Regions from separate parts of the Vibrio sp. AK197 genome, predicted to be linked through region 1. Evidence: predicted binding sites of a transcription regulator. Region 1 holds the regulator's gene; each other region holds the start of a gene.
What was found. Region 1 encodes PurR, which represses purine synthesis genes. Its sites were predicted from a motif close to TNANGNAAACGTTTNCNTNA; they were not measured.
Positions count from the first base shown of each region.

Region 2: the regulator PurR is predicted to act here: its motif matches at 3,062-3,081, upstream of purL (phosphoribosylformylglycinamidine synthase).
Region 3: the regulator PurR is predicted to act here: its motif matches at 1,789-1,808, upstream of M1D72_RS18200 (NCS2 family permease).

Region 1 is NZ_CP096430.1:2,034,004-2,038,239, reverse strand. It holds gene M1D72_RS16560 (TfoX/Sxy family DNA transformation protein) at 1-145, opposite strand, end outside; cyclic di-GMP riboswitch class I at 242-334, opposite strand; gene purR (HTH-type transcriptional repressor PurR) at 493-1,500, opposite strand; gene elyC (envelope biogenesis factor ElyC) at 1,939-2,742, opposite strand; gene cmoM (tRNA uridine 5-oxyacetic acid(34) methyltransferase CmoM) at 2,856-3,647, shown strand; gene mukF (chromosome partition protein MukF) at 3,650-4,236, shown strand, end outside.
Region 2 is NZ_CP096430.1:693,991-698,226, reverse strand. It holds gene purL (phosphoribosylformylglycinamidine synthase) at 1-2,919, opposite strand, end outside; gene mltF (membrane-bound lytic murein transglycosylase MltF) at 3,216-4,236, shown strand, end outside.
Region 3 is NZ_CP096430.1:2,399,073-2,403,308, forward strand. It holds gene gpt (xanthine phosphoribosyltransferase) at 1-409, opposite strand, end outside; gene M1D72_RS18200 (NCS2 family permease) at 470-1,759, opposite strand; gene M1D72_RS18205 (aminoacyl-histidine dipeptidase) at 2,769-4,236, shown strand, end outside.

The DNA.
Region 1 (4,236 bases):
CGCGAATATGGAGTTTATCTCCGACCACAAGTGCGAACATTGTGTCGTCAACAAAAATCCCAAATCCGCCAAACATTGAACGAGATTTTACTCTGCCTAGCTGCTCGAATAGACGCATTGAATCTTTAAGTACTGGTTTGTCCATGCTTATTTTCTCGGTTTGATGCCACCAGTTCAGGTCCGAGAGATTAGCAAAACTATGCAAACTATTGTCAGTATGTTGTTAATTTGCATATTTGCCATCGGCAACCCCGCTACCTTTCATAACTGTCACTTATGGGTAAGGCCGGAAGCTTTGCGTCCCATCCTTTCGAATGGTTTGCCCTGTGCGTGGCTTGGTTACGTTGTTACATCAAGAAACAGCATAAAACAGGTTGTGCGGGACCGATCACGATTTATATTCAAAAATGTGATCTTGGTTCAGGTAATGATTTCAAAGTATGCGATTGATCCAGAAAATAAGTCATTCATCACAGACGTACGCTATGTTGTTTATTTATTTAGAGTTTTTACTGTATGGCGTTCAACAATTTCAGGGTGCATTTCAAAAATTCGCTTGTCATGCTCTTTATCTTTGATGCGCTCTAACAGGATCTCAAAAGCGTTCTTACCCACGCGGCGCTTGGGCTGGTGGATGGTAGTCAGAGGAGGTGAAAAGTATTCAGCTAGTTCAATATTGTCATATCCAATCACGGACATATCTTCTGGAATGCGGATCCCATTTTGCTGCAATCGGCTCATAAGCCCCAATGCCATAGTATCGTTGAAGCAGAAAACCGCGGTTGGTTTATGATCCCAAGAGGCAATTTTGTCTGCAGCGAGGACGGCGGTATCACATTCGAAGTTACCTTCAAGGATCCAATCCTCGTTGACGGGGAGATTGGCTTCGCTCATTGCGCGTTTAAAGCCTTGAATGCGTTCTTGGCAAGCCGCTTTTTCAAAGTGGCCACTCAAGCAAGCAATGTCACGATGACCATGGTCAATCAGATATTTGGTGGCGAGGTAGCCTCCTTCTTCTGAATTATCAATGATCTTATCAGCCTGAGAACTCTCAGGACCCCAGTCCATGATGACTTTTGGAATATCGGAGTGACGTTCAAGCATTTCTGATAGCTCTTGAGTCAGGTCAGAACACATCACTAAAATGCCGTCTACACGCTTTTCTGCCAGCATACGAATGTAATCGCGTTGCTTTTCGTAGATACCGCCGGTATTACACAAAATCAAAGTATAACCTTGGCGATAACAGTAACTTTCTACACCGTCGATCACTTCAGAAAAGAACAAGTTAGTCGACTGGGTAACTAGCATACCAATCGAGCGGGTCGTATTGCATTTCAAGCTGCGTGCAACGGCACTCGGAGCATAATTAAGCTCCTTGACTGCTTCCATTACCTTCTCTTGTGTTGCTTCCGCAACAAAACGAGTTTTATTAATGACATGAGATACAGTTGTTGTTGACACGCCGGCTAAACGGGCGACATCTTTAATGGTAGCCATAGGGTTTGTCCACTCGAAAGTACTGCTAGATGTTGGGTAAAATAAGTAAGCTGAATGACATGGAATTTATACGGATTATAAATACAAAAAACCGCTCTTAAATTAAGCGGTTCATCACTGTCAAGCTTCTAGTTATAGTCATTTTCGGCGTAGATTCTAGACTGCATTGTTGCTTGAGGCAAACAAAAACCGTGACTAATTCATCTTTCTGACATTTTTCTAAGGTAACGAACCACAGGGTTAATATAGGCGGTTTTTATCAATCTTCAGCATGGTTCGCGCCGATTTTGAGATACATTTCCATAACCTAAAATTTAGACTGGCAGCTACATCACTGATTGCGAAAATTGAGAATCACGGTTTGCTGAAGGTTGAAATTATCGATAAAAAAGCCGAAGCAATAACTTCGGCTGGATACAAGGCGAGCACTACGGCCATTTAAGCGTTGGTGTGCTGCGCCTCGATGGCGGTCTCTTCATAGTCTGAAGCCCAATCTCTCAGGGTTTGCCAAATTTTACCTAAGAGCTCATGCCAAAAAATTTCAGTTTGTTCAATATACTTACCTCGAGGTGTGTAGCGTTCCCAAACTTGAGAGATTTCCTTTTGAGCCAGATAGTTGGTTGGCGCTGGGTAGGGTTCTAAACCAGCGGCATGAAACTCATTCAGAGCTCGCTGCATATGGCTGGCTGACGTGACTAAGACCAAGTTCTTATTACGCACAAATGCAGCCGCTTGGCGCGCTTCTTCCCAGGTATCCTTAGCGGTTTCTAACAAGATAATATCGGATTTTGATACCCCAAGCGCTAAGGCAACTTTGGCCATCATGCGAGCATTACTGACTTCTGACCCACCAGAATATCCCGATAAAATCAGCTTGGCCCCTGGGTACATTCGCAATACCCGAATTCCCTCGGTTAAGCGCATCAATCCCGTCCTACTCAGTTGAGAGGTTGGCGGAATATCATCATCGACCACGTGGCTGCTGCCCAGTACCATCACGTAATCGATGGCATCATCAACCGGGAAAAACGCAGAATGTTGGCGCTCCATCGGCATTAAAAGACGTGAAGAAACGGGTTGGAACGCAATTAAAAAGATACCTATAAACGAAAATAGTACAATCAAACAGCCCGACTTCTGACGTGTGGTGAACATAATCAGCATCAGGCCAATAAAGCCAATGATTAACATTGCTGGTAGTGGCATCAGCAGCGCTGATACAACCTTTTTCAGCTCAAACATACTTAAATAGCCCGAAAAAACATCAGTTGATTATAAAAAAAGACAATGCCTCTTTATTCCTGCGGATCTTGTGACAGAATAGCGACACATTAATTCATGATAACGCAAGCCCAGTGATAGAAGACCGTAATTTCGACGACATTGCCCACAAATTTGCAAAAAACATTTACGGCTCCGATAAAGGAAAAATCCGCCAAGTGATTGTTTGGCAAGATCTTGAGCAGATTCTAGCAGAGTTTGGTGGTGAGGATAAACCACTGCATGTGTTAGATGCCGGGGGCGGATTGGCACAGATGTCGCAAAAGATTGCGCGGCTCGGACATCACGTCACGTTATGTGATCTATCTTCTGAAATGCTTGAACTTGCTAAGCAGGAAATCGAAAAGCAGGCTTTGCTTAAGCAGTATCGCTTTGTTCATTCTCCCATTCAAATGATTGATAAACACCTGAACGAAAAGGTGGATATTGTGATGTTTCATGCGGTGATGGAATGGTTGGCGGATCCGAAATCGGCGTTAGAAGTGGCGCTAAAGCAGCTAAAGCCTGGTGGGATTGCGTCTGTGATGTTTTATAACCAGCATGGTCTGGTGTACAAAAATGTCTCTTGTGGCAATTTGCCCCACATATTAGAAGGCATGCCACACCGTAAGCGGTTCAAGCTACAACCATCGCATGGGTTATACCCGGAAGATGTTTATCAATGGATCTCGAACGCCGGCTTTGATATTCAAGGTAAGTCGGGTATTCGTTGCTTTAATGATTACATTGGTAATGGGCCCAATATGGGCGAATACCAGTTTGACGATGTATTAGCTCTTGAAAAGAAATATTGTCGACAAGAGCCGTACCTCTCATTAGGTCGATACATTCATGTATGGGCTAAGAAAAAAGAACAACAGGAATAATAATGAGTGAGATAACTCAGGACGCTGCTAGCCAGCCAATTGACGAGTTGGTGGGCTGGGTCAAGCAACACGATTTCTCATTAAATCTTACCAACGAACGGTTAGCATTTTTGATCTCTCTTGCGGTGTTAAGCAACGAGCGATACGACGAAGAGTTAGGCGAAGGGGAATTGCACGATGCGTTCACTATCGTTACGCGACTCTTTGAAGATACGGGTGAGCCTTCGGCATTTCGAGCGAACAATGCGATTAATGAATTGGTGAAACAGCGTCTGATTAGCCGCTTTACCAGTGAAATTAACGACGGAGCCAGTATTTATCGTCTCTCACCACTGGCCGTCGGTATTACCGACTACTATGTGCGCCACCGTGAATTTTCTAAACTCAAACTTTCAATCCAGCTCTCGATGGTGGCGGGTGAAATGGCGAAAGCCGTTGAAGCTGCTCAGCAGGGGGGAACGGCTGGCCACTGGAAGAAAAACGTTTACGGCGTGTTACGGTATTCCGTTGGCGAGATTTTCGACCAAATTGACCTCAACCAACGCGTTATGGATGAGCAACAGCAAACGGTGAAAGAGCAAATCGCCGA
Region 2 (4,236 bases), 1.3 Mb from region 1:
GTTGTTCGCGGCGGTAATCACAAAAGTATCGCTGTCGTTAACTTGGCCGATAACATGTGAGCATGTCTCGAGTCCATATTGGGCTAATGTCGCGTTCACGGCACCCAAGTCGCTGTTGCGAACTTGCAGCACCGCACCAAGCTCTTCGTTAAATAACGCAGCCAGAGTATCGTCGCCCAGTGCTTCAATATTGGCTTTAACACCACAGTGACCGGCAAACGCCATTTCGGCTAGCGTGACCAATAGACCACCGTCACCTTTATCGTGATATGCCAGCACTTGCTGGTTTGCTACCAAAGCTTGAACGGCATCAAAGAAGCCTTTGAGCTGCTCTGCATTGTCAACATCTGCGGGTTTATCACCAAGCTGTTTGTAAACTTGCGCCAACGCAGTCGCGCCCAGGCGGTTTTTACCATTACCTAAATCAATCAACACCAGACTGGTGTCGCCTTTATCAGTGCGCAGCTGTGGTGTAATTGTGTTACGAACATCTTCCACACGAGCAAATGCCGTAATGATGAGAGACAGCGGTGAGGTCACTTCTTTCTCAACCCCATCGTCAGACCATTTCGTCTTCATCGACATTGAGTCTTTACCCACAGGAATGGTTAAACCCAGTGCAGGACACAGCTCTTCACCTACCGCTTTAACGGCTTCATAAAGACCAGCATCTTCACCTGGGTGCCCCGCTGGTGACATCCAGTTGGCAGACAGTTTGATGTGTTTGATATCGCCAATATGCGTCGCCGCGATATTAGTCAGCGCTTCACCAACCGCAAGACGAGCCGAGGCGCCAAAATCAAGTAGAGCCACTGGTGTACGTTCACCCATCGACATTGCTTCACCATGATAGGTATCATAACTTGCTGCGGTGACCGCACAGTTCGCAACGGGAACCTGCCAAGGGCCAACCATTTGGTCACGAGCCACGAGCCCTGTTACCGTGCGGTCACCTATGGTGATCAAGAAGGTTTTTTCAGCCACAGCAGGTAGACGCAGTACGCGCTCAACCGCTTCATTCAGCTCAATACCTTGGCGGTCAATAGCCGGGTTATTCACTTTGAGCGTCGTCGCATCGCGATGCATTTTCGGCGTTTTACCAAGCAAAATGTCCATCGGCATATCGATCGGCGTATTGTCGAAATGTGAATCTTCAAGGACTAAATCACGCTCTTCTGTTGCGATACCGACAACTGCATAAGGCGCACGCTCGCGCTGACAAATCGCGTCAAAGACATCCATATTCTCTGGCGCAACGGCCAGTACATAGCGCTCTTGAGATTCATTACACCAAATCTCAAGTGGGCTCATTCCAGGCTCGTCATTGGGCACATCACGCAGCTGGAATTTACCGCCACGCTCGCCATCGTCAACCAATTCAGGCAGCGCATTAGAGATACCGCCCGCACCAACATCATGAATAAAGGCGATTGGGTTATCGCTCCCCATTTGCCAGCAGCGATCGATCACCTCTTGGCAACGGCGTTCCATCTCTGGGTTTTCACGCTGTACTGATGCGAAATCCAAATCTTCTGCTGATTGACCTGAGGCCATAGAAGACGCGGCGCCACCACCAAGGCCAATATTCATTGCCGGGCCGCCAAGCACGATCAGTTTGGCGCCAACCGGAATTTCTTTCTTTTGCACGTGTTCGTCGCGAATGTTGCCCATACCACCAGCAATCATGATTGGCTTGTGGTAACCACGAACCTCTTCACCTGCGTGCGAATTCACTTTTTCTTCGTAAGTACGGAAGTATCCCAACAGGTTTGGACGACCAAATTCATTGTTAAATGCTGCACCGCCCAGAGGGCCTTCCAGCATGATGTCCAGAGCATTAACGATACGCCCAGGTTTACCGAAGTCGGTTTCCCAAGGCTGCTCAAAGTTGGGAATACGCAGGTTTGACACGGTAAATCCAACTAAGCCGGCTTTAGGTTTGCCGCCTATACCCGTTGCGCCTTCGTCACGAATTTCACCACCAGAGCCTGTTGATGCGCCAGGCCAAGGCGAGATAGCGGTTGGGTGGTTATGGGTTTCCACTTTCATCAAAATATGCGCATCTTCTTGATGGTAACCATATTGACGAGACTCAGGATTTGGGAAGAAACGCCCAACTTTTGATCCAGTCATCACCGCGGCATTGTCTTTATAAGCCGAAAGGACATACTCTGGGGTGGTTTCAAAGGTGTTTTTGATCATCTTAAACAGCGATTTCGGCTGCTTGACGCCATCAATCGTCCAATCCGCATTGAAGATTTTATGACGGCAGTGCTCTGAGTTAGCTTGCGCAAACATCATCAGCTCAATGTCTTTTGGGTTACGACCAAGAGTGTTAAAGCTTTCAACCAGATAATCAATTTCATCTTCGGCCAGAGCCAGACCAAGGGAAACGTTTGCTTTCTCAAGTGCAGTACGCCCACCTGCCAACACATCAACCTCAGTCACAGGTGCTGGTTGCGCTTGAGTGAATAGAGCGCTAGCTTGCTCTACCTCAGTAAATACCGTTTCCATCATACGATCGTGAATAAGCCCCTTCACAATCGTGAGTTGTTCGTCGCTTAATGAAGATGACGATTCGATATAATAAGCCGTTCCGCGCTCAAGGCGCTTTATTTTTGTTAAGCCACAGTTGTTAGCTATATCAGTTGATTTAGAGGACCACGGAGAGATTGTGCCCGGACGTGGTGTGACAAGCAGCAATAGACCTTGAGGCTCATGTTCCTCGATGGTTGGTCCGTAGGTTAGCAGCTTCTCTAACTTCTCTGATTCTGTTTGGTCTAAATCAGCCGTTAGATGAGCAAAGTGCATAAACTCTGCGTAAATACCCGTAATTGGGAGTTCTTGTTCACGACACAGTTCCAGAAGTTTATTTACTCGGAACTCAGAAAGAGCTGGGGAGCCACGCAAAATTCTCATGTGCTTAGGTCTCTTGTACGGTTGATTAAGGAAATATTGGAATAAATTCAGAAGTTTAATCTGTAATTTACACAAATTTATACCAATACGACCTCGTCATTTCGGGCGCATTATATCGGAATTGTTTTTGTGATGTAACACCAAACGCAACCGTTTGCGTCATTTTTTTTGTCAAATTTGAAATCCCGCAACTTCACTGGGATAAGGATTGTTTGCATCACTATAGATAGAAGTCTTACTTGCGATGTACACAGGCTCTGTTATAAATGCCCTACCGGATAGTGAGAATGTCGTTAATGAATACCCATTACCTAAAATATTTACAACGTGGCCTAACCCTCTTTTCTGCCTTGCTGCTCCTGACAGGTTGCCAGATCGAATCTAACCCGAAAAGTGATCTCGATAAAATACGCGAACGAGGTGTATTGCACGTAGGCACACTGAATAATCAGCTCTCTTATTATATTGGCCCTGACGGCCCCGCAGGGCTTGATTATGAGATTGCTCGTGACTTTGCCAACCAACTTGGCGTAAAGCTAGAGATGAAACCTGCGTATCGCATTTCTAGCCTCTACCCGGCGCTAGAAACGGGTGAAATTGATATGATCGCGGCTGGGCTGAGTCAATCAGAAGATCGCGTGCGCCGTTTTCGAACCGGCCCTGCTTATTATTATGTCAGTCAACAACTGGTTTATAAGAAAGGTCATTGGCGACCGCGTAACATCGACCAGTTAGTAGAAAGCTTGCCTGAGCTTACCGCGGCAAACCAGGGTGAACCGGTGCTCAATATTGTCGGTGATTCTCATTTTAATCGCACTCTTTCCGACATTCAGCAACGACACCCTGACTTTGAATACAAAATTGCCCAAAATGCTGACGTCAACGATCTCCTCAAGCAAGTGTCTGAAGGTGACTTAATGTTTACCGTCGCAGACTCCGTCGAGGTTTCTCTCTCACAGCGTGTTTATCCAGACCTCGCGGTCGCATTTGAACTGACCGAAGATCAACCTGTTTCTTGGTTTACTCGCCGCTCAGGTGATGAGAGCTTGTATGCTTTAATGATTGAATTCTTTGGCGATCTCAACCAATCAGGCCGTTTAGCAAGCCTGGAAGAAAAATACTTAGGCCATATTGGCAGCTTCGATTATGTCGATACTCGCGCCTTTATTCGCTCGTTGGACACTCGCTTGCCCAAATGGTCACCTCTGTTCAAAGAGTACTCGGATGAATTTGACTGGCGTCTTATTGCCGCTCTTGCCTACCAAGAATCCCATTGGAACCCACGCGCTAAATCTCCTACTGGGGTGCGCGGTATGA
Region 3 (4,236 bases), 370 kb from region 1:
GTTCAATCCATGTATCTTGAGCAATATCGACAATGTATTCGTCAACCAGCTCACGGCCTGCAGGTTTGGCGCAAACAGTAACAAATTTCGCTTTTGGATACATTTCGCGAATTTTACGGGCTGTATCACCACTATCAACTAGGTCATCTACGACTAAGAAACCTTCACCATCGTGGTCCGGTGCTTTAAGTACGCTCATATCACGTTGATGATCATGATCGTAACTTGAAATACACACAGTATCGACATATCGAATGCCCAGTTCACGCGCCAAAATAGCAGCAGGAACCAAACCACCACGACTTACACCAAGAATTCCTTTCCACTGTTCAGCTGGCATTTGTTTTTCAGCTAGCTGACGACAGTAAGTCTGCATATTGTCCCAAGTAATAACGAATTTGTTGCTCATTGAAGTAACCTAATTAAATACATTTAGGGCCTGAAAACTGTGTCCAGGCCCGTCGAGCGTTTACGCGAAAATCAGTTTCGCGACGAAAACAGCTGACATCACCCAAACGCTAAGTGAGATTTCACGGCCTTTACCACTCAATACTTTAATAGCAGTATAAGAGATAAAGCCAAGAACGATACCTTCAGCAATGGAATAAGTCAGCGGCATTAGCAAGCAAGTAACCACAACAGGAGCCGATTCTGTCAGATCACGCCAGTCAATGTTGACCAGGCCTGAAAGCATCAAGATCGCAACGTAAAATAACGCGCCTGCGGTTGCATATGCGGGGATCATACCAGCTAATGGTGAGAAAAACAGTGCGAGAAGGAACATTACGCCAACAACAACCGCCGTTAAGCCCGTACGTCCACCTGCGGCAACACCTGCCGTACTTTCTACGAATGAGGTGGTGTTTGACGTCCCCAATAACGCACCGACTGACGTCGCGGTTGAGTCAGCAAGCAGTGCCTTATTCAAGCGAGGGATTTTGCCATCTTTACCAATCAGATCGGCTTTTTGCGCGACACCAACCAGCGTGCCCGCTGTATCAAATAAATCCACGAATAAGAAGGCGAAAATGACTGAAATCATGCCAACTTCAAATACCGCAGAGAAATCAAGCTGAAGGAAAGTCGGAGCAATACTTGGTGGCATAGACACCACGCCATGCCATTCAACATCACCAAAAATCATTCCGAGAATAGAGGTAATTAGAATCGCAATCATAACCGCGCCACTGACACCGCGGTACACAAGTCCGATAGTAAGGAAGAAACCGACAGCCGCTAGAATCACAGGGACAGATGTAAAGTCACCGACAGAAACTAACGTGGCTGGGTTATCCACTACGATTTGTGCATTTTGTAGTGCGATAAAGGCAAGGAATAAACCAATACCTGCAGAGATACCGGTACGCAGAGACATCGGAATTGAGTTGATGATCCACTCGCGAATCTTAAACAAGCTCAAAAGAATAAACAGCACGCCTGACACAAAAACCGCCGCCAAAGCGACTTGCCATGTGTAGCCCATACCGAGTACAACTGAGTAGGTAAAGAAGGCATTTAGCCCCATACCTGGAGCTTGAGCAATGGGGTAGTTAGCAACAACACCCATAATAAAACAGCCAATTGCAGCGGCCAAACAAGTCGCAACAAATACTGCGCCTTGATCCATCCCCGTGGCTGATAAAATCGCCGGGTTAACAAAGATAATGTACGCCATTGTCAGGAAGGTAGTAATACCTGCAATGACCTCAGTTTTCACATTCGTGCTGTGTTCACTGAGTTTAAATAGCTTTTCAAGCATGATTTAAATCCTATAAATCCTGTAAAGAGAGAGTAAAACGGTTGCGTAATCGATTGGCGGCGATTATAAAGTTATCAAATTCTAAATTCCAGATAGAATTAAAGCTCTAACCCATTTTTCGTAGAAATCGCCATTAAATGAATGCGTCAGCGAGCGAATATTTTTAAATTAGTAAAAATAAAACAACAAGATAAGTACAAATATTAACACCTACCATACTGTTTAATTTTTCACCACCCCACCAAACTAATTAGTAAGAATGAGAGAAAAACCAAGCTCTAATTATGCTATTAAAGTCATAAAAATTAAGTTTTAGGTGCAAAACAAACGCACATTCAAAATGGTCAAAGGAGAGTAAAACGCAATCGGCAGGATAAAAAAACGCCACTCAATTTGAGTGGCGGCAGAATTATGTCAGCTTGGTAAGGCTGTAAAAAAATTCCAATTATAGGGGTGAACAAACTGCTCAATTAACGGCTTTGGTCAGGTTTCAGTAACCAAAACTCGTTGGGTATGCAAAATTACCGGTATAAACGGAACGATTAATCCAGAACACTGCACTTGGTAAACCTTTCATAACTATCACCTTCTCTATTAAAACATGTTAAACAGATGTCTCAGTTCCTTGGAGGCGATAAATCGGACTCATCCTTTGAGCGTTTTTACTCTCTTTTACGAGAAGCTGGTTATAAATATACCACTAAGAAATTTTATTACAATACACAAAGTGACTTAAATCACACAAAATTAGCTTTAGCTGCCAATTTTCGTAATTTAATTACAAAATCATTATCAGCATCACGTTTTGTTTAACCGCAAGTAGGGAAAAAGACTGAACGCAAGCTCTACTAAATTCCTTCGTCTACAGATGGGATGACTACTCTACTCTAGGAACTAGTGATATGCTTAGCCCATCATTTTTGGCCAGCCTATTGTTGTGGTATCGAGTTTTACTGGGACCACTTCAACCCCTATTTTCTCTGGCTTTTTGACAATAAAGGAGTCACTTGTGTCTGAGTTCCATTCTGAAATCAGCAACTTATCACCCACTCCAATTTGGCAGTTTTTTGATAAGATCTGTTCTATTCCTCACCCTTCCAAACATGAAGAGGCCCTAGCAAGCTACATAGTTGACTGGGCTACCCAACAAGACTTAAGTGTACGTCGCGATCCAACAGGCAATGTGATTATAAAAAAACCAGCCACAGCCGGTATGGAGCATAAGAAAGCCGTCGTCTTACAAGCACACATTGATATGGTGCCGCAAAAAAATGAAGACACGATCCACGACTTCACGACAGATCCTATTCAACCTTATATTGATGGCGAGTGGGTAACTGCTCAGGGAACAACTCTCGGCGCGGATAATGGCATGGGCATGGCTTCTTGCCTCGCCGTTTTGGCCTCAAATGACATCAAACATGGCCCGCTTGAGGTTCTACTCACTGTCGATGAAGAAGCAGGCATGTCTGGCGCATTTGGACTTGAAGCCGGCTGGTTAGAAGGAGAGATTCTTCTGAATACCGATTCCGAACAAGAAGGCGAAGTCTACATGGGCTGCGCTGGCGGCGTTGATGGCGAAATCACCTTCCCTATCGAGCGTGAAGCCAAACCAGAGCAATTCGAAACTCGTAAGCTGGTGATTAAAGGCCTGAAAGGTGGTCACTCTGGTGTTGATATCCACACCGGCCGCGCGAATGCCAACAAACTGATGGCTCGTTTTCTTGCTCAGCACGCGAAAGCGCTCGACCTTCGCCTTGTTGAATTCCGTGGTGGTACTTTGCGAAACGCGATCCCTCGAGAAGCTTTTGCCACCGTCGCGCTACCCGCAAAGAATCTTGAGCAGCTTAACAGTGTATTTGAAAGCTACACTGAACTGGTGAAAACTGAACTGGCGGCAATTGAAACCAACCTTGTGTCTTTTAATGAAGCAGTCGCCAGCCAAGAGCCTGTGTTTTCGTCGCCATCTCAGCAACGTTTTATCGCCGCACTCAACGCTTGTCCTAACGGCGTGATTCGTATGAGTGATGATATCGAAGGCGTGGTTGAAACGTCACTGAATGTCGGTGTTATCAGTACAGAAGAAAATGCCGTAAAAGTCTTATGTCTGGTTCGCTCTCTGATCGACTCTGGCCGTGACCAAGTAGAAGGCATTTTGAGTTCTGTTGCCGACTTAGCAGGCGCAAGCATTGCTTTCTCTGGTGCCTATCCAGGTTGGAAGCCAGACCCAGACTCCGAAATCATGCATATTTTCCGTGACATGTATGAAGGGATCTACGGTCATAAACCCAACATTATGGTGATCCACGCAGGCCTAGAGTGTGGGCTGTTTAAGAAACCTTATCCGAATATGGATATGGTCTCGTTTGGCCCAACCATTAAGTTCCCGCATTCACCTGATGAAAAAGTGGAGATCAGCAGCGTCGCTCTGTTTTGGGAACAAATGGTCGCCATCCTTGAAAACATTCCTGAGAAAG